One region of the Bradyrhizobium sp. HKCCYLRH1030 genome, then DNA from elsewhere that is predicted to be linked to it. Evidence: predicted binding sites of a transcription regulator. Region 1 holds the regulator's gene; each other region holds the start of a gene.
What was found. The regulator HrcA, encoded in region 1, represses chaperone genes, less so after heat shock. The targets are predictions, from matches to a motif close to GTTAGCACTCNCNNNNNGNGAGTGCTAAC.
Positions count from the first base shown of each region.

Region 2: a site for HrcA is predicted at 3,255-3,283, ahead of groES (co-chaperone GroES). Genes of this name have one in related genera too.
Region 3: a site for HrcA is predicted at 3,583-3,611, ahead of groES (co-chaperone GroES). Genes of this name have one in related genera too.

Region 1 is NZ_JBNPUY010000002.1:622,118-628,868, forward strand. It holds gene ACQR1E_RS08210 (hypothetical protein) at 63-1,571, shown strand; gene ACQR1E_RS08215 (hypothetical protein) at 1,780-2,715, shown strand; gene grpE (nucleotide exchange factor GrpE) at 2,872-3,492, opposite strand; gene hrcA (heat-inducible transcriptional repressor HrcA) at 3,625-4,713, opposite strand; gene rph (ribonuclease PH) at 4,878-5,591, shown strand; gene rdgB (RdgB/HAM1 family non-canonical purine NTP pyrophosphatase) at 5,588-6,232, shown strand; gene hemW (radical SAM family heme chaperone HemW) at 6,219-6,751, shown strand, end outside.
Region 2 is NZ_JBNPUY010000003.1:469,304-476,054, reverse strand. It holds gene ACQR1E_RS12395 (Hsp20 family protein) at 1-414, opposite strand, end outside; gene ACQR1E_RS12390 (hypothetical protein) at 669-899, opposite strand; gene groL (chaperonin GroEL) at 1,161-2,783, opposite strand; gene groES (co-chaperone GroES) at 2,826-3,140, opposite strand; gene ACQR1E_RS12375 (trypsin-like peptidase domain-containing protein) at 3,363-4,457, shown strand; gene ACQR1E_RS12370 (GGDEF domain-containing protein) at 4,603-5,814, shown strand; gene ACQR1E_RS12365 (M20/M25/M40 family metallo-hydrolase) at 5,874-6,751, opposite strand, start outside.
Region 3 is NZ_JBNPUY010000006.1:322,301-329,051, reverse strand. It holds gene ACQR1E_RS19945 (acyltransferase family protein) at 1-2,016, opposite strand, end outside; gene ACQR1E_RS19940 (cupin) at 2,175-2,780, opposite strand; gene ACQR1E_RS19935 (usg protein) at 2,991-3,275, opposite strand; gene groES (co-chaperone GroES) at 3,655-3,969, shown strand; gene groL (chaperonin GroEL) at 4,057-5,697, shown strand; gene lepB (signal peptidase I) at 5,954-6,730, opposite strand.

The DNA of each region.
Region 1 (6,751 bases):
ACCGAAATGCGTTGTTAACCCACGGGCCCTAGCCTGCCGCACTCCTGGGACGGGAATGAGGCATGGTCATCGACACCGATTGGGGCTTTCCGCAACGCGCGCGCGAAGCCGGCCAGGCCACGTTCCCGGGACTGCTGATCTGCGCCATCGTGGTTGCAGCGGCGTGGCTGCGGTACATCCTTCCCCTCAATGTCGACGTCAGCTGGTGGCTCCTCGTCAGCGAGCGCATGCTCGATGGCCAGCGACTCTACGTCGACATCCTCGAGACGAATCCGCCGATGGCGGGATCGGTCTATCTTCTGGCGGTCGCACTGGCGCGTGCGATCCATCTCAGGCCCGAGCTGGCGACGAATATCCTGATCTTCGCGCTGACCGCGGCATCCCTGACGCTGGTGTGGCTGGTGCTGCGGACATCGGCCCTGCGCCATCGGCTCGCGGACGGCCGGCTGGCGGCGTGGACGACCGCCCTGCTCCTGATCGCGCCGATGTATGATTTCGGCCAGCGGGAACATCTGGCCCTGATCACGATATTGCCGGCGATCGCGGTGTATATCCTGCGCGCCGAGGGCGAGCGGGTAGCCCCGACGGCCATCCTCATCGCCGGGCTCAGCGCCGGCCTCACGATGAGCTTCAAGCCCTATTTCGCCTTCAGCGTCGGCTTCTGCATTCTCGCCGCCGCCGCGCAGGCGCGCGACTGGCGCGTGCTGTTCGCGCTGGAGAACTGGATCGCCGCGGCCCTGGTGCTGCTCAACGCGGCGTGCATCTACCTGTTCTTTCCCGAATATTTCACGGTCATCTATCCGCTGGTCCGCGACGTCTATCTGCTTCTGAAGGCGCCCGTACCGACCATCCTCGTCACTCTGCCGATGGGCCTGTGGCTCGCCGCGGCAATCGTCGTCCTCCTCCTGCAGCGCCGGCAATACGAGCGCGACGCGGCGTCCTTCACCACGCTGGCCGGATCGCTCGGCTTCCTGGTGTCGTTCGTCGCGCAGCAGAAAGGCTGGGGCTATCACGCCTACCCCATGGTCGCGCTGGCGCTGCTTGCCGCCGGCCTTGCGGTGTCGGCGATCGACAGCAGCCGCGACGCGCGACGCTGGCCGCGTGCCGCCACCGCTCTCGCCGGCGCCGTGCTGTTCGTGCCGACCTGCTTCTGGTTCAATGGCAGCGTCGACGTCCGGCAGATCGAAGCCCAGGTGGCGCGGCTCGGTCCGCACCCGAGCATGCTGGTGCTCAGCGCGGCCGCGGTCATCGGCCACCCCATGGTGCGGACCCTTGATGGCACCTGGATCTCGCGCCAGGAGGCGTTCTGGGTTCGGGAAATCGTTCGCCGCTCGCAACAGGACGGAACCATCGATTCACAGACGGCGCAGAGGCTCGCGCCCTACGTGGAACGCGAACGCGCCGGGATCGTCGCCGACTTCCGGAAACAGCCGCCCGACGTCGTCCTGATCGACAATCAGAACAGCGACTGGGGCGATTGGGCGCGTTCCGACCCCGAACTCAGGGCTCTGCTCGAGCCCTATGTGCTGGTACAGACCGTCGACGGCGTCGAAATCCTGAAACGCAGCTAGCGCTGGACCATCCTGAATCCGCCTTTCGAGGCGAATTATCCGCGAAATGCGCCCCTGCGGGGTCCCGCCAATCGCCGCAGGCGATCAAAACCGCGCGCCCGGCCTGTTGCGGGGGGCGCAAAGCCGCTAAAAGCGTGCCCGCCGAAGACCACGCTGGCGAGGATCCCGACCGCCTCGGCACGAGGCCTCGGTCAACGAGGCAATGTTGATGATGATCGTTCGATTTTTCGCCGCGGCCACCCTGCTGATGTCGCTGCTGCACCCCGCATTGGCCGCCGACGCCATATTTCCGCCCGGCGTCCGCATCGGGCTCGCGCCCCTGGTGGGACTCGCCAAGGCCAAGACGTTCTCCGGCTTCGAAACCGAGGACCAGAGCGTCAAGGTGCTGCTGACCGAACTGCCGGCGGCCGCCTATGGCGAGGTGAAGAATGCGTTTACCGCCAATCCCGCCGGGACCGGCAGCGTCAAGCCGGAGAGCATCGAGACCGCCGCCGGCACCGCCTACTACACGGTGGAGAACGGCCGGGATGGCGCCACGCCGGTGCGGCGCTACTCGATGATCCTGCCCGGCAACGGCTTCTCCGGCTACGTGGCCGTGCAGATCCCGGAGACCGCGAGCCGGATCTATACCGACGATGCCGTGCGCCAGATGTTCGCCTCCGCCGTCGTCCGCAAGGACGTTCCGGTCGACGAGCAGCTCGCGATGATGCCGTTCAAGGTCACCGACCTCTCCGGGTTCAAGACCATCCGCACGCTCGGGCCGGGCGCCCTGATCCTGGCCGATGGCGAAGAGGACAAGGGCTTCGAGGCCGCGCCCTTCGTGGTGATCGGGCTGGTGGCCGGCGTCGCCCCGGAGGCAGGCGACCGCGCGCGCGTCGCGCAGCAGGCGGCCACCACCATTCCGGGCGTCCGCGAAGCGCGCATCACGATGTCCGAGCCGATCCGCATCGACGGCCAGCCGGCCTATGAGACCCGGATCGACGCCACCAGCGGCAAGGACAATACGCCAGTGACGGTGGTGCAGTGGCTGCGCTTCGGCGGGCCGAACACGTTGCGGATCATCGGCAGCGCGCCGCGCGACCAGTGGTCGGCGGCCTTCCCGCGCTTCCGCGCCGTCCGCGACGGCATCCAGCCGAGAGGCTGAGACCAGTCCGGCATCGGACGTCGTGATCACGTCGGCCGCTCGCCGTGAGACGAACTACAAAGTCGCGCCGACAAACAAGAAGCCACGGGCATCGTTGCCCGTGGCTTGTTCGTTCGATCGACAGGACGGCAGCAGGACGCCTGCCTATGCTCGCCGTCAGGCGGCGCTGTTCGACTGATCGTTGCTCGCCGCCGGCGCCGCCTTCGCGCCACCCTTGGACACGCCGACCAGCGCGGGACGCAGCACGCGCTCGCCGATCATGAAGCCGGCCTGCACGACCTGCACCACGGTACCGGACGGCACCGACGGATCCGGGACCTCGTACATCGCCTGCTGGAAGTTGGGGTCGAACTTCTGTCCCGTCGGATCGAACTTCTTGACGCCGTTCTTCTCCAGCGTGTTGAGCAGCGAGCGCTCGGTGAGCTCCACGCCCTCGATCAGCGACTTCAGGCCCGCATCGGCATTGGCGCGCGTCTCGGCCGGCACGGCATCGAGCGCGCGCTGCAGATTGTCGGCGATATCGAGCACGTCACGGGCGAAGCCGGTGATGCCGTACATGCGCGCATCGGCGACTTCACGGGCCGTCCGCTTGCGCAGGTTCTCCATCTCCGCGAGCGTGCGCAGCATCTTGTCGCGCGCGTCGGCCGCCTCCTTGGCAAGCGCCTCGGCCGAGCCGGCCTCAGGATCATCGGGCATGATGTAGGGCTTGGAGACGACGGGTTCGCTGGCCTGCGCCGGGTTTTCCGGATCATTCTTATGCAGGTCGGGATCGGTCATGGACAGACTCGCAAGTTCGGCTGACGGGTTTGGGGGATATGGGGCGGGATATCGTGCTTTGAGCGTCGAAAATCAAGCGCAGCCTGACCATCGCGCCCGGAGGCGCTGTCCGCGGGTGAACCAAGTCACGCGTCAGCCGCCCAGCAGCCGGCTGACCAGACGCGCGGCATAATCGACCGTCGGAATCACCCGGGCATAGTTGAGCCGGGTCGGACCGATGACGCCGAGCACGCCGACGATGCGCCCCGTGGCGTCGGAATAGGGCGACACGATCGTCGACGAGCCCGACAGCGAGAACAGCTTGTTCTCCGAGCCGATGAAGATGCGGACACCTTCCGCGCTCTCCGCCCGTCCGAGCAGATCGACGACGCCGCGCTTGGTCTCGAGATCGTCGAACAGCCGCCGGACACGCTCGAGATCTTCGAGCGCATGCAGGTCCTCGAGCAGGTTGGCGTGGCCGCGCACGATGAGCTGCCGCTCGTCGCTGTCCCCTCCGGACCAGCTCGCGACTCCGGCGGCGATCACCTTCTGCGTCAACTGATCGAGCTCGGCACGGTCATGCGCCAGCGCGGTCTCGAGCTCGAGCCGCGCTTCCGCCAGCGTCCGTCCTCTGATGCGGGCATTGAGGAAATTGGACGCCTCGGTCAGCGCCGACGACGGCACGCCCGGCGGCAGGGTCAGGACCCGGTTCTCGACCTGTCCGTCCTCACCGACCAGAACGACGAGCGCGCGCTCGGGCTCGAGCCTGACGAACTCGATGTGCTTCAGGCGGGTGTTGGATTTCGCGGTGAGAACCACGGCAGCGGCACGGGTCAGACCCGACAGCCGGGTCAGCGCTTCATCCAGCGCCGCTTCGACCGACTGCGCCCGGCCGACGGCCGCGAGCTGGCTCTGGATCGACTGCCGCTCGGCCTCCGTCATGTCGCCGACCTGCATCAGGGCGTCGACGAAGAAGCGCAGGCCAGCCTCGGTCGGCAGCCGGCCGGCCGAGGTGTGCGGCGCGTAGATCAGACCGAGCTGCTCGAGATCGGCCATGACGTTGCGCACCGAGGCCGGCGACAGCGGAACCGCGATCAGCCGCGAAATGTTGCGCGAGCCGACCGGTTCGCCGGTCGCCAGATAGCTTTCGACGATCTGCCGGAAGATCTCGCGCGAGCGCTCGTTCAGGTGCGCCAGACCGGCCGGCGGTGTCATCAGGTTGATCGGATCGTGGTGGGCCACCAGATGCACTCCTCCCAGCTGCCTATAATGTGTCCATGCGGCGGCTCGGTGGCAAGCCGGTCGGCGCTCGCGGGCGAAGCCATGATAAACCCTTGCCGCTGCCGGTCCCGGCTCCTACAAGGCCCGTCAAAGTCGGTCTTTCGCGCGCTTTCACGGAGAGAATCATGCGGCCGAGCCGCCGTGCACCGGATGAACTGCGGGCCGTGAGCCTGGAACGCGGCGTCGTCAAATACGCCGAGGGCTCCTGCCTGGTGAAGTTCGGCGACACCCATGTCCTGGTCACCGCCACGCTCGAGGACCGGCTGCCGCCCTGGCTGAAGGGCCAGGGACGCGGCTGGATCACCGCCGAATACGGCATGCTGCCGCGCGCCACGCTGGAACGGACCCGGCGCGAGGCCTCCGCCGGCAAGCAGACCGGCCGCACCGTCGAGATCCAGCGCCTGATCGGCCGCTCGCTGCGCACCGCGATCGACCTGGAAGCGCTCGGCGAGCGCCAGATCACGGTCGATTGCGACGTGCTGCAGGCCGATGGCGGCACGCGCACGGCGTCGATCACCGGCGCCTGGGTGGCGCTGGCCGACTGCATCAAGTGGATGAAATCGCGCAACATGATCAAGACCGAGGTGCTGCGCGCCAACGTCGCCGCAATCTCCTGCGGCATCTACAACGGCACGCCGGTGCTGGATCTCGACTACGCCGAGGACTCCGAGGCCGAGACCGACGCCAATTTCGTCATGACCGGCGACGGCCGCATCATCGAGGTGCAGGGCACGGCGGAGAAGACGCCGTTCACCGAGGCCGAATTCCTGGCGCTGATGGCGCTCGCCCGCAAGGGCGTCGCGCGGCTGGTCGACCTGCAGAAGATGGCGGTCGCGTGAGCAGCCCGCACCGCAAGCTCACCGGTCGCATCATCATTGCGACCCACAATCCCGGCAAGCTTGCCGAGATGCGCGAGCTGCTCGCTCCCCATGGCGTCGAGGCGGTGTCGGCCGGCGATCTCGGCCTGGACGAGCCGGATGAGACCGGCGAGACCTTCCAGGCCAACGCCCGCATCAAGGCGGTCGCCGCGGCCAGAGCCGCGCAGCTTCCTGCCTTTGCCGACGATTCCGGCATCGTGGTTCATGCGCTCGATGGGGCGCCGGGGATCTATTCGGCGCGCTGGGCAGGACCGGACAAGGATTTCGCCGGCGCGATGACGCGCATCGAGCGCCTCCTGCAGGAGCGGGACGCGACTGGTGCCGACAAGCGTAGCGCCCATTTCGTCTCGGCGCTGTGCGTGGCGTGGCCGGACGGTCACGTCGAGGAGGTCGAGGCGCGGGTCGACGGCACCCTGGTCTGGCCGCCGCGTGGCACGGCGGGCTTCGGCTACGACCCGATGTTCCTGCCCGAGGGCCACGACCGGACCTTCGGCGAGATGACCAGCATCGAGAAACATGGCCTGCCGCCGCTCGGGCTCGGCCTGTCGCACCGGGCGCGCGCCTTCGTGAAACTCGCGGAGATCTGTCTTGAGCAGCGCTGACAGCGAAGCGTTCGGCGTCTATGTGCACTGGCCGTTCTGCCTGTCGAAATGTCCGTATTGCGACTTCAACAGCCACGTCCGGCATGCCGCCATCGATCAGGACCGCTTCGCCCGCGCCTTTGCGCAGGAGATCGCGACCACGGCCGCCCGCATTGGGCCGCGCACCGTCACGTCGATCTTTCTCGGCGGCGGCACCCCGTCGCTGATGCAGCCGCAGACGGTCGGCGCCATTCTCGACGCGATCGGCCGGCACTGGCACGTCGCTGGCGATGTCGAGGTGTCGCTCGAAGCCAACCCGACCAGCGTCGAGGCGACCCGCTTTGCCGGCTATCGCGCCGCGGGCGTCAACCGGGTCTCGCTCGGCGTCCAGGCGATGGACGATGCGTCGCTCAAGATGCTCGGCCGCCTGCACACCGCTGAAGAGGCGATGAAGGCGGTGGCGATCGCGCGCCATGCATTCGAGCGCTATTCGTTCGATCTGATCTACGCGCGGCCCGACCAGACGCCGCAGATGTGGAC
Region 2 (6,751 bases), on a different contig from region 1:
CGCCGTGCCGATGGCGATGCGGCGCGGCTTCATCGCCTCGGGAATCTCGCGCACGAGCTCGATCCGCAGCAGGCCGTTGTCGAACGCCGCGTTGGTCACCTGCACATAGTCGGCGAGATTGAACTGCCGCTTGAACGGCCGCGACGAGATGCCCTGATAGAGGTATTCGCGGGTCTCCTTGTCGCCCTTGCGTCCTTCCACCGTGAGCACGTTGTGCTCGGCGGTGATGGACAGTTCGTCCGGAGCGAAGCCCGCCAGCGCCAGCGAAATCTGGTAGCGGTCGTCGCCGATCCGCTCGATGTTGTACGGGGGATAGTGGTCCTCGACCGCGCGCTGGGTCTCGTCGAGCAGGTCGAACAGACGGTCGAAGCCGATGGTCGAACGCCACAGCGGAGAGAAGTCGTAGGTCCTCATAGCCAAGTCCTCCTAGGAGCAAGATGGATACGAAGGAGCGCCGAGCCGATGCGGACTTCAAAGTCCCGGAGATGTCCGAGTACCAAGAGACTTCTGAGTACCAGACAACCGGTCAGCGCCCAGATTTCGACCGGGCCCTGATGGCACCCGGCGCCGCCGAAGCGGCAGCAGACGAATTAGAAAAGCCGGCATCCATTTCAAGAGGAACGGATCGATTTTTTTGTCGCAGCCTTTTTTTCGCAGCGCAACACCCGTCAGGCGGCCACGGCGGACAGCCGCTGCAGCCGCATCGTCGCCTCCCGGAGCACGCTGACCAGCCGGTCGCGCTCGCGCTGATCGATGTCGCCACGCGACAACACGGCCTGGCAGTGCGCCACCACGCGTTGCTCGCTCTCGATCAAAAACCGCGTCAAGCGACGGGGATCGCCCATGCTCATGACGGAGGTCGGGTTGGGCGGCGGATGATCGTATTGCCAGGCTGGCATGATCGGGCCTGCGAGCTCGCGCTGCTGATGAGACCGGGCGGCGCGACAGCGCTCAACCACACCTCCCGTCGACCGTCGGCCCGATCACAGCCGGCTCACTGAACGCAATTGTGGCCGGTTCTGGACGAACTGCGATCGTCAACCTGATTGATAGCTGCCCGTTGTGGCCGATCCACGACCGCACAGGGCAGCGATCAGTTGTTTGTAGATATTTCCTTCAGGCAGCCGGGGCTGGCTGCGGCCAGCCCCGGCTTCACCAGATCAGAAGTCCATCGACGGCGCGGCCGCGGCGGCGTCCGCCTTCTTCGGCTTGTCGGCCACCAGCGCCTCGGTGGTGATCAGCAGCGAGGCGACCGAGGCCGCATCCTGCAGCGCGGTACGGACCACCTTGGCGGGGTCGATCACGCCGGCCTGCACCAGATCCTGGTACTCGCCGGTCGCGGCGTTGAAGCCCCAGCCATAGGCATCCTTTTCCAGGAGCTTGCCGACCACCAGCGAGCCGTCCTCGCCGGCGTTCTGCACGATCTGCCGCACCGGCACCTGGATGGCGCGCCGGACGATGTCGACGCCGGCCTTCTGGTCGGCGTTAACAGTCTTGACGCCGTCGAGCACCTTGGTGGCGCGCAGCAGCGCGACGCCGCCGCCGGGCAGGATGCCCTCCTCCACCGCGGCGCGGGTGGCGTGCAGCGCATCGTCGACGCGGTCCTTGCGCTCCTTGACCTCGACCTCGGTGGCGCCGCCGACCCGGATCACCGCGACGCCGCCGGCGAGCTTGGCGAGCCGCTCCTGCAGCTTCTCGCGGTCGTAGTCGGAGGTGGTCTCCTCGATCTGCAGCCTGATCTGCTGGGTGCGCGCCTCGATGTCCTTCCTGGCGCCGGCGCCGTCGACGATCGTGGTGTTCTCCTTGTCGACCACGACCTTCTTGGCGCGGCCGAGCATCGACAAGGTGACGTTCTCCAGCTTGATGCCGAGATCCTCGGAGATGGTCGTGCCGCCGGTGAGGATCGCGATGTCCTCCAGCATGGCCTTGCGGCGATCGCCGAAGCCCGGCGCCTTGACGGCGGCGATCTTCAGGCCGCCGCGCAGCTTGTTGACGACCAGGGTGGCCAGCGCCTCGCCTTCGACATCCTCGGCGACGATCAGCAGCGGCTTGCCGGACTGCACCACGGCTTCGAGCAGCGGCAGCATGGTCTGCAGACCCGACAGTTTCTTCTCGTGGATCAGGATGTAGGGATCCTCGAGCTCGACCCGCATCTTCTCGGAATTGGTGACGAAGTACGGCGAGACGTAGCCGCGGTCGAACTGCATGCCTTCGACCACCTCGAGCTCGGTGTCGAGGCTCTTGGCCTCCTCGACCGTGATCACGCCGTCATTGCCGACCTTCTGCATGGCCTCGGCGAGGAAGCGGCCGATCTCGTTGTCGCCATTGGCCGAGATGGTGCCGACCTGCGCGATCTCGTCATTGCTGGTGATCTTCTTGGCGTGCGACTTGAGATCCTTGACGATCGCGTCGACGGCGAGATCAATGCCGCGCTTCAGATCCATCGGGTTCATGCCGGCGGCGACCGACTTCGCGCCTTCCTTGACGATGGCCTGGGCGAGCACGGTGGCGGTGGTGGTGCCGTCGCCGGCGAGATCGGCGGTCTTCGAGGCCACCTCGCGCACCATCTGCGCGCCCATGTTCTCGAACTTGTCCTCCAGCTCGATCTCCTTGGCGACCGTCACGCCGTCCTTGGTGATGCGCGGCGCGCCGAACGATTTCTCGATCACGACGTTGCGGCCCTTGGGACCGAGCGTGACCTTCACGGCATTGGCGAGGATGTCGACGCCGCGCAGCATGCGATCGCGCGCGTCGGTCGAAAACTTCACGTCCTTGGCAGCCATGTTCGTCGTCTCCTTTCTCTCGATGACTGTCAGTTGAGGGAATCACGCAGCCTTCTTGGCCGCGACGGGCGTGTCGATGATGCCGAGCAGATCGCTCTCCTTCACGATCAGGAGATCCTTGCCGTCGATCTTGACCTCGGTGCCCGACCATTTCCCGAACAGCACGCGGTCGCCGGGCTTGACCTCGAGCGGCACCAATTGCCCCTGCTCATTCCGCGCGCCAGGACCCGCGGCAACGATCTCGCCCTCCTGCGGCTTCTCCTTGGCGGTGTCGGGAATGATGATGCCGCCCTTGGTCTTCTCCTCGGCATCGATACGGCGCACGAGCACGCGGTCGTGCAATGGACGGAAATGCATGCACATCCTCCTTTACAGATCAGCGATGTCATAAGCCTCGGGTCCCATCAGGCCCCCGAGCGAGCAACGACCTAGGAAAGCCGAACTTTTCGTTCAAGAGGGTCACGTAAATTTTTTGGCACTCTCGGGGAACGATTGCCAGTGCGGCTCTTGAACCGGGCCGGCCGCTTTCCCAGTTCTGTCGTCGCCAAAAAATCCTGATCGCGCTTGTTGGGGATCACGATGCAGCTTCCGCCTTTTCTCCGGGCCGTCCTGGCGCCTGCCATTCTGCTTTGCCTGATGACCGGGCCTGCCTTGGCCCAGATTCCCGATCTCAAGCTAGGCCGGGTGCCGACGCTGGCCCCGCTGGTCAAGGAAGTGACGCCCGCCGTCGTCAACATCTCGGTCGAAGGCAAGGTCCGCCAGGACAATCCGCTCTACCAGGACCCGCTGTTTCGCGAGTTTTTCGACGTCCCCAAGCAGGTCGAGAAGCAGATCAGCGCCACCGGCTCGGGCGTCATCGTCGATGCGCAGCGCGGCTACGTCATGACCGCCAATCACGTCGTCGAGCACGTCACGACAGCGCAGATCCGCACCAAGGATGGCCGCAAATTCGCCGCCCGCCTGGTCGGGCGCGATCCCGCCACTGATATCGCGCTGCTGCAGATCAGGGACCCCATCGACCTCAAGGCCATCGCGCTTGGCGACAGTGATGCGCTCGAGGTCGGCGACTTCGTGATCGCCGTCGGCAACCCGTTCGGTCTTGGCCAGACCGTCACCTCGGGTCTCGTGAGCGCGCTCGGGCGAACCGGCCTCGGCAAGCAGGGCTACGAGGACTTCATCCAGACCGACGCGGCGATCAATCCCGGAAATTCCGGCGGCGCGCTGATCAATCTGCGCGGCGAGCTGGTCGGCATCAACACCGCGATCATCTCGCCCGGCGGCGGCAATGTCGGCATCGGCTTCGCCGTCCCGATCAACATGGCGCGGCGGGTGATGGAGCAGCTCGTCGCCAACGGCCGCGTCGATCGCGGCCGCATCGGCGTGACCCTGCTCGACCTGGATGCACCGGCCGATGGCCGGATTCAGGGCGCGCGCGTCGCCGACGTCACCGTGGGCTCGCCGGCCGAACGCGCGGGACTGCGCAAGGGCGACATCATCGTGAAGGCGAACGACATGCCGGTGCGCAGCGCCACGCAGGTGCGCAACCTGATCGGCCTCACACCGGTCGGGCAGCGCGTCCGTCTCGTGTTCGAGCGCGACCGCGCGCTCGGCAATGCGACGGTGGAGGTCGCGCCGGTCACCGAAGAACGTGCGCGCGCGAGAACCTCGGGCTGAGAATTCAACTTCAGTTCGTTGTTAGCTGCGCGTACCACGTGGAGTAAATTTTTACCGTGCATCAAGCATGCAGCGAGACGCCGATACCTCTCTAAACGCCTGTTAAGTGCTATCGCGCTTATTGCAACCCCGCGGAGGTATTGAAATGCGGGGTGATGGTTTGGCGTTCAGTTTGCCACGCTGGCGCGTGACGCGCTGGCTGGCCGACCCGGGATATCCGGTGTCATCAGATATCCGCCGCGCGTTGACGCGTGAGCTCTACGGCTGCTGGTCGGTGTTCGCCGGCGGCGCCATCAACACCGTTGCTGTCGCCGCAGCGCTCGCACTGCGTACGCCGAGCCCGCTCTTCATCACCTGGTTCGTGCTCGAAGTCGCGATCTGCCTGTCGCGGCTGATCGTGATGATGATTGCCTACCGCCGCGCCCGCGAGCGGCTGGCGACGCCGACCGACATCCACATCCTGCTGTCGGTGGCCTGGAGCGCCAGCGTCGGCTTCGGCGTCGGCATCAGCCTCGCGTCCGGCGACTGGGTGGCCGCGTCACTGACCTGCATCTCCTCGGCCGCCATGGTGGGCGGCATCTGCTTTCGCAATTTCAGCGCGCCGCGCCTGGTCGGCACGATGATCCTGTTCAGCATCGGCCCCGTCATCCCCGGCGTCGCGACGTCGCATGAGCCGTTGTTGTTCGCGATGTATCTGCAGATGCCGGTCTACTTCCTCGCCATGACCGGCGCGGCGTTCCGGCTCAACAAGATGCTGGTGGCGGTCATGCAGGCCAAGCGCGAGAGCGACGAGCGGGCGCGGCTCGATCCACTCACGGGCTTGCGCAACCGCGCCGGCCTGATCGATGCGCTGCAGAGCAGGCTCGACGCCGGCGGCGATCGCAGCTTCGCCGTCCTGTATCTCGATCTCGATGGCTTCAAGCCGGTCAACGACACCTTCGGTCACGCCGCAGGCGACGAGCTGCTGAAGATCGTCGGCCGGACGCTGCGGCAGACCGCCTCTCGCGGCGACGTCATCGCCCGGATCGGCGGCGACGAGTTCGTGGTGCTCGCCGGCGATCCTGCGCTCGACCACGCGCTGGCGCTCGGCGAGCGCATCATCGAGGTGATGACCTCGCCGATGGCCCTGCCGGGCGGCGCGCATGTCCAGATCGGCATCAGCATCGGCATCGCCGTCGCGCCCGAGCACGGCACCGATCCGGAAGCCCTGCTGTTCGCGGCGGACGCCGCATTGTATGAAGCCAAGTCGAGCGGGAAATCCTGCTGGCGATTGGCTTCGGCCGAAGCCAATCTCGCAGCGCTGCGCAAGATCGCCGGCGGCGATCTTGCGGCGAAGTCGGTCGCCAGCGCGGCGTGAGTTCAGCCTCGTGCAAACAATCAGCGCCGTCGCGGTCGTAGCCCGGACGAGCGCCTGCACTACCGTGGCATCTCCGCGAGCGCGGCGAGGATGCGGGCCCAGGAGCGGATGCCCTTGTGATAGCTCTTGAGGTCGTATTTCTCATTCGGCGAATGGATGTTGTCGTCGTCGAGACCGAAGCCGACCAGCAGTGAATCGAGACCGAGCGTCTTCTTGAAGTCCGTGACGATCGGGATCGAGGCGCCCGAGCCCATCAGGACGGTCTCCTTGCCCCACTCCTCGGTCAACGCCTGCCTGGCAGCCGCCAACGGCTTCATGGTCCAGTCGAGCGCGATCGCAGCGCCCGCCGAATGATCGCCGAACTCGACCGAGCAGTCGCCGGGGATGCGCGCCGACACGTAGTCGCGGAAGGCCTTGCGGATCTTCAGCGGGTCCTGGCCCTCGACGAGGCGGAACGAGACCTTCGCATGCGCCAGCGACGGAATCACGGTCTTGGAACCCTCGCCGATATAGCCGCCCCAGATGCCGTTGATATCGCAGGTCGGCCGCGACGAGATTTGCTCGATCAGCAGACGATCCTTCTCGCCGGCGGGGATCGACAGGCCGATCGGCTTGAGGAAGCTCTCGGGCGTCAGGTTGAGCTTCTTCCACTGCTCCAGGACCTCCGGCGGCACATCCTTCACGCCGTCATAGAAGCCGGGGATGGTGATGCGCCCGTCGGCGTCGAACAGGCCGCCGAGGATCTCGGTCAGCACGCGGATCGGATTGCGCGCGCCGCCGCCGAACACGCCGGAATGCAGATCGCGATTGGCGGCCTTGATCTTCACCTCTTCATAGAGGAGACCGCGCAGCGAGGTCGTGATCGCCGGCGTGTTCGGATCCCACATGCCGGTGTCGCAGACCAGCGCGAAGTCGGCCTTGAACTCGTCCTTGTTCG
Region 3 (6,751 bases), on a different contig from region 1:
CTCGGTCGTCATCGGCAGCAGTTGCGGCACGATCCGGGCCATCACGAGCTGCGAGCCCGCCGCCGTGAGATGCGCGTGATCGAACGACAGCGGGACGTCGCCGACCGTGAGCGGACAGCGGCCGCTCTCGCAGACCGCCGACAGGATCGAGACGTAGGAAAAGCCCTCACCACTCGGCAGCGCCGCCTGCATGGCCGCATCCAGCGCGAAGATGTCCGACCGGACGAAAGCCACGGGATCCGGCGCCATGCCGCGCAAGGTGGCGCGCGCCAGCATCGACGGCAGTCGCGCGCGAAATTGCACGGAGGGGCCGAGCAGCACCACCGGAATGCCGGCATCACTGAGCCGAGACAGGGTCGACCTGAGGTCGCGCACCATTCCGGCAAAGCGCGGCGATCGGGCATCTTCGAGCCAATCGGCTGACATCACCACCAGGTCGGGCCGGTGCGCCGCGAAGTAGTCGCGCATCTGGGCCGCCAGCGCGCGGCAGGCGGCCACGCCCTGCGTCTCCGCGCTGAAGGTCGGCATGCAGGTGGGCTGGCTCGCCTGCATGATGTTGACGGTGTCCGGATCGAGCTCGGCCTTGAGGCCGTGATAGTAGTGCGCGGCAAAGCTGTCGCCCCACAGCAGCAAGTTGGGCTTGCCAGGCTCTGGACGGAGACAATCCTCCGGCACGCGCCCGTCCGGCGTCGTGAAGCAGGTGCCGTAGCGATAGACCGGCTTCATGTCGTAGGCGTTGTAGGCGTCCAGCCGCTGCGCCGCGCGGTCGGCGTCCGACACGGCGCCGGCGCGCAGCAGGCCCACGCCGCTGCCGGCCAGCAGCAGCAGGCTTGCCAGCGCCGCAAGACCGAAGGTCGCGCGCGGGGTCGCTGCGAGTTTGCGATGGCGGAACGGCTGCTCGATGAAGCGCCAGGACAGCGTGGCGACTGCGACCGTGAGCGCGAACAACGCCACCCGCTCCCAGCCGTCGAGCGCGAGGCCGGGCTTGGCGAAGCGCGCGAAGGCGAACAACGGCCAGTGCCACAGATACAGCGAATAGGAAATGCGGCCGAAGAACGCCGCCACGCCGAGCGGCGATAGCGGGCTACGCGGCACGTTGGCCACGCCGGCGCCGCTCCACAGGAACAGCGCGGCACCGAGGCATGGCGCCAGCGCGTCGACGCCGGGGAAACCCGGTCCGGGGCGCAGCGCCAGAATCGGCACCGCCATCAGCAGCAGCGACAGCGCGCGGGCGCCGCGCCGTGCGAGACCAGGCCGCGGTGCGGGAAGGCCGGATATCGCGACCAGGCTGCCGAGCAGGAATTCCCAGGCGCGCGGCGGGCTGAGGAAGAATGCGCTCGCGGACGCGCCCTCGCGCATCAGCAGCAAACCGAGCGCGAACGAGCCGGCAGCCAGCAGCGCCAGCGTGAAAGTCAGCGCCAGCCTGCGGCCGCGCGCTATCAGCAACACGGCCCAGACCACGATCGGCAGCACCAGATAGAACTGCTCCTCGACCGCGAGCGACCAGGCGTGCAGCAGCGGCTTCTCCACCGCGGCGTGGTCGAAATAGCCCGACTGCTGCCAGAAGAAGACGTTCGAAGTGAAGGTGACGACGGCGGCCGCGGAACGGAAGAATTCGGCGCGCTCGGAGCCCAGCATGTCCTGCGACGCCGGGAGCGCCGCGAACGCCACCATGGTGTAGAGCGCCGGCAGCAGCCGCCGCACCCTCCGCTCGTAGAATTGCACGAACGAGAAGCGGCCCGCCGCGATCTCCGCGGCGATGATGCCGGTGATCAGGTAGCCGGAGATGACGAAGAAGATGTCGACGCCGACGAAGCCGCCGAAGATCGCCGGCGCCTCGAAATGGAATGCGACGACGGAGAGCACCGCGATGGCGCGCAGCCAGTCGATGTCCTCGCGATGTCCTACACCTGAAGCCGAGCCGGCGCCCGCGCTGGCGAAGCGGGGCTGAATCGATGCGCGCGTGCGAGGCGCGCGCGGGATCGTGGGAGCGAACTGGACGACGAAGCGCGGCAACGGGACGGGTACGCCTTTACGCAAGCCCGCGGCGAACACGTCTTACGGATTCGTCGCCGGCCCATCCGTCCCAGTGACGCGAGACCGGATGTCAACACACACGCGCGATGGGACCGCCGTCCATCGCACGCGAATGTTTCCATCCATTTCTGTCGGCTTTACGTCGACAGTTCGACGGTTTTGAAGTCGGCCGGCATGATCACTTCCAGCAGCTCGACGTCGTCGGAATAGTCGAGGATCATGTGCCGGATCTTCGGCGGCTGGGTCCAGCAGCTGCCCTCCTGCATCAGCGTCTCGCCGACGCCTTCGAGGTAGCTCTTCACCCAGCCCTTGAGCACGTAGACCATCTGGAAGTCGACCGCATGGGTGTGCAGCTTGGAGACTTCCTGCGGATTGCACGGCGGCAGCATGCGGATGACATGCGCGCGCGCCAAACCGTGCGTCGCGTCGGCGATGCCGAGGTCGCGGTAATGGGCATAAGCGCGCAGGCCGTCGGCCTTGAAGTCCTCCTCGCGGTGATGGCTGATCGCGACCTTCTGTTTGCGGCGGCGCGGCGCCGGCGCTGGTCGCCCCTTGCTCGCCAGCGCCTTGCGCGCCGAGGGCGCAGCCGCCCGGCCCGGCTTGGCGGGCGTCTTCGCCAGCGGCTTGGCGCTAGTTCTCGTAACGGCCTTCGCCGTCGCCTTGCTGCTCTTGCCGGTCTTCAGCGCCGCTGACTTGGCGGCGGCGCGTGATGCGGGCTTGGTCGTCCGGCTCTTGGTGGCCATGGTGCTCTCCCTGCGTATCCTCGTCGCGAGGGTAGCACATATTGGAGAGTCCCAGCAGCCGCTCCAACAAAGGTCGTCATTCCGGGGCGTGCGAAGCACGAGCCCGGAATCCATTCCTCCGCGCGTTCCGCCGCCCGATGGATTCCGGGCTCGCGCTTCGCGCGCCCCGGAATGACACCGGTCATGAGGCGGCAGCGGTGGCTGTCAGCCTCAATGCAGCCGGAAGATGCCGTCGACGGCGCGCAGCTCGGCCGGCTTGATCAGCTTGGAATGCGCCACCGTGACCGAATACAGCGGACCCTCGATCTTCTCCTGCCAGAACGCCAGGAAGTCCTGCAGCGCCGGGAATTTCGGAAACAGGTCGTAGTTCTGCCAGACATAGGTCTGCAGCAGCGAGCGATGGTCCGGCATCCGATACAGGATCTGCGCCGTCGTCAGCCCGTAACCCAGCACCTGTTTCCGAAAGTCCTCGGAAACCTCAACCTTCGACACCATGCCAACCTCCGTTTCTGGAGCGCATGTCCGTGTGGCCATCCGGGATGGAGCCACCCGGCAAAGATGCGCTCACTGCCTAGAAATGTGACGCATGTCCTCAACCCATCTCAAGCTTAAATGTTTAACGACATGTTGAAAAATGCTGCATTAGCAGCCACTTAGCCCAGGTGCTAATACGGGGTTTCATGGTTCGTTCCGCTCCCGTTAACGCTATCGGAACGCTTTGGCAGAGCCCGCAGTTGACTGCTAATTTTTCTGCTACAAGCCCTTGCCCGGCCGAATGCTCTCCCCTAAATCCAGCCTGCGTGCTGGCACTCGCCGGCGCCGACTGCCAAATTCCCAGAAACTGACAATCGCCTCAATAGCTTAGGAGGACTGTATGGCTTTCCGTCCGCTTCACGACCGCGTCGTGGTCAAGCGCATCGACGCCGAAGAGAAGACCGCTGGCGGCATCATCATCCCCGACTCGGCCAAGGAAAAGCCCTCGCAGGGCGAAGTGATCGCGGTGGGCCCGGGCGCCCGCGACGAGAGCGGCAAGCTGGTCCCGCTCGACGTCCAGGTCGGTGACCGCGTGCTGTTCGGCAAGTGGTCGGGCACCGAGGTCAAGATCGACGGCCACGAGCTGCTGATCATGAAGGAAAGCGACATCATGGGCGTGCTCACCGACACCGCGTCGAAGAAGAAGGCCGCCTAAGCCAACCCGCTCAACGCTCACCCTGAGGAGCGCCTGCGGGCGCCCTGCCCAGGGTGAGACGACCAATTCAACTCAGGGAAACCCAATATGTCAGCAAAAGACGTAAAGTTCGGCGTCGACGCTCGCGACCGCATGCTGCGCGGCGTGGACATCCTCGCCAATGCCGTCAAGGTCACGCTCGGTCCGAAGGGCCGCAACGTCGTCCTCGACAAGTCGTTCGGCGCGCCGCGCATCACCAAGGACGGCGTCACCGTCGCCAAGGAGATCGAGCTCGACGACAAGTTCGAGAACATGGGCGCGCAGATGGTGCGCGAGGTCGCCTCGAAGTCCGCTGATGCGGCCGGCGACGGCACCACCACCGCGACCGTGCTGGCCCAGGCCATCGTGCGCGAAGGCGCCAAGGCGGTTGCCGCCGGCATGAACCCGATGGATCTGAAGCGCGGCATCGACCTCGCGGTCGAGGCGGTCGTTGCCGACCTCGTCAAGAACTCCAAGAAGGTCACGTCGAACGACGAGATCGCCCAGGTCGGCACCATCTCCGCCAACGGCGACGCCGAGATCGGCAAGTTCCTCGCCGACGCCATGAAGAAGGTCGGCAACGAGGGTGTCATCACCGTCGAGGAAGCCAAGTCGCTCGAGACCGAGCTCGACGTCGTCGAGGGCATGCAGTTCGACCGCGGCTACATCTCGCCCTACTTCGTCACCAACGCCGACAAGATGCGCGTCGAGATGGATGACGCCTACATCCTGATCAACGAGAAGAAGCTGTCGTCGCTGAACGAGCTGCTGCCGCTGCTCGAGGCCGTGGTGCAGACCGGCAAGCCGCTGGTGATCGTCGCCGAGGACGTCGAGGGCGAGGCGCTGGCTACGCTCGTCGTCAACCGCCTGCGTGGCGGCCTGAAGGTCGCGGCCGTCAAGGCTCCGGGCTTCGGCGATCGCCGCAAGGCCATGCTGCAGGACATCGCGATCCTGACCGGCGGCCAGGCGATCTCGGAAGATCTCGGCATCAAGCTCGAGAACGTCAACCTCTCCATGCTCGGCCGCGCCAAGAAGGTGATGATCGACAAGGAGAACACCACGATCGTCAACGGCGCCGGCAAGAAGGCCGACATCGAGGCGCGCGTTCAGCAGATCAAGGCGCAGATCGAGGAGACCACCTCGGACTACGACCGTGAGAAGCTGCAGGAGCGTCTGGCCAAGCTCGCCGGCGGCGTCGCGGTGATCCGCGTCGGCGGCGCGACCGAGGTCGAGGTCAAGGAGCGCAAGGATCGCGTGGATGACGCGATGCATGCGACACGCGCGGCTGTCGAGGAAGGCATCCTGCCGGGCGGCGGCGTCGCCCTGCTCCGGGCTTCCGAGCAGCTCAAGGGCCTGCGCACCAAGAACGACGACCAGAAGACCGGCATCGAGATCGTCCGCAAGGCGCTCTCCGCCCCGGCCCGCCAGATCGCGATCAACGCGGGCGAGGACGGCTCGGTCATCGTCGGCAAGATCCTGGAGAAGGACCAGTACGCCTATGGCTTCGACAGCCAGACCGGCGAATACGGCAACCTGGTCTCCAAGGGCATCATCGACCCGACCAAGGTGGTTCGCGCCGCGATCCAGAACGCCGCCTCCGTGGCCGCGCTGCTGATCACGACCGAAGCCATGGTCGCCGAGCTGCCGAAGAAGAACGCCGGCGGCCCCGCGATGCCTCCGGGCGGCGGCATGGGCGGCATGGACTTCTAAGTCCGACGCTTCGTCGCAGACGACAATTGCAAAACCCCGGCAGCGATGCCGGGGTTTTCGTTTGTACTGGAATTGTCGAATCGCCAGCCTCGGTTTCGGGCTCGTGCCCCGATGCATTCAATGCGTAGTTCGGATGAGCGCACGCCGCATCCCGAAGGGCGCGGGCGGAAGCGACATCCGGGGTCTCACGAACCGCGCCGGTGATCCCGCATGTCGCTTCGCTCATGCGGGGCTACGGGTTCGCGTCCGCCCTACTTCACCATCGTCCCGATCCGCTCGAAACGGATCCGGCCCGGCTCGCCTTCTCGGCGCGGGCGGCGGAGAAAAAGATCATGGCGGCGCGGCCGATCACGTTCTCGATCGGCACATAGCCGATCTGGGACAGGACGCGGCTGTCGGTCGAGTTGTCGCGGTTGTCGCCGAGCATGAACAGCCGGCCGTCCGGCACAACGAAGACGTTGGTGTTGTCGAAGAAGCCGTGGCTGACGCAATCCAGCGTCTCGTAGCTCGCGCCATTCGGCAAGGTCTCGCGCCAGCGCGTGACGCGCTCGTTCGCATCGCCCCCGCAGGCCGCCTCTCCGGTCAGATCCTCGACGCGCTCCCGCTCGACGGCCGTATCGTTGATGTAGAGCACTCCGTCCTTCATCTGGACGCGATCGCCGGGCAGTCCGACGACGCGCTTGATGTAGACGGTCGCATTGTCTTTCGGCAGGAAGAACGCGACCACATCACCGCGCGCAGGTGTCGCGCCCCAGATGCGCGCCGATGGCGGCAACGAGCAAGGCCATGACAACGGCCAAGTGAAGCGGCTGTAGCCGTAGGGATATTTCGACACGAAGAAGACATCGCCGACGAGAAGCGTTGGAATGTTCGAGGATGAAGGGATGTTGAACGGCTGATACAGGAAGGAGCGGATCAGTACCGGTGAGGCCAGCAGCAGGCACAGCAGCGCAAAGCCCGCGATGAATATCCCCGCGATCGCCCACCACGGCTCGCGCTTCGGCCCGATTGCACCCGCATCCAGGCTCGTCATCGCGTCTCCCCCCTTCTTCAC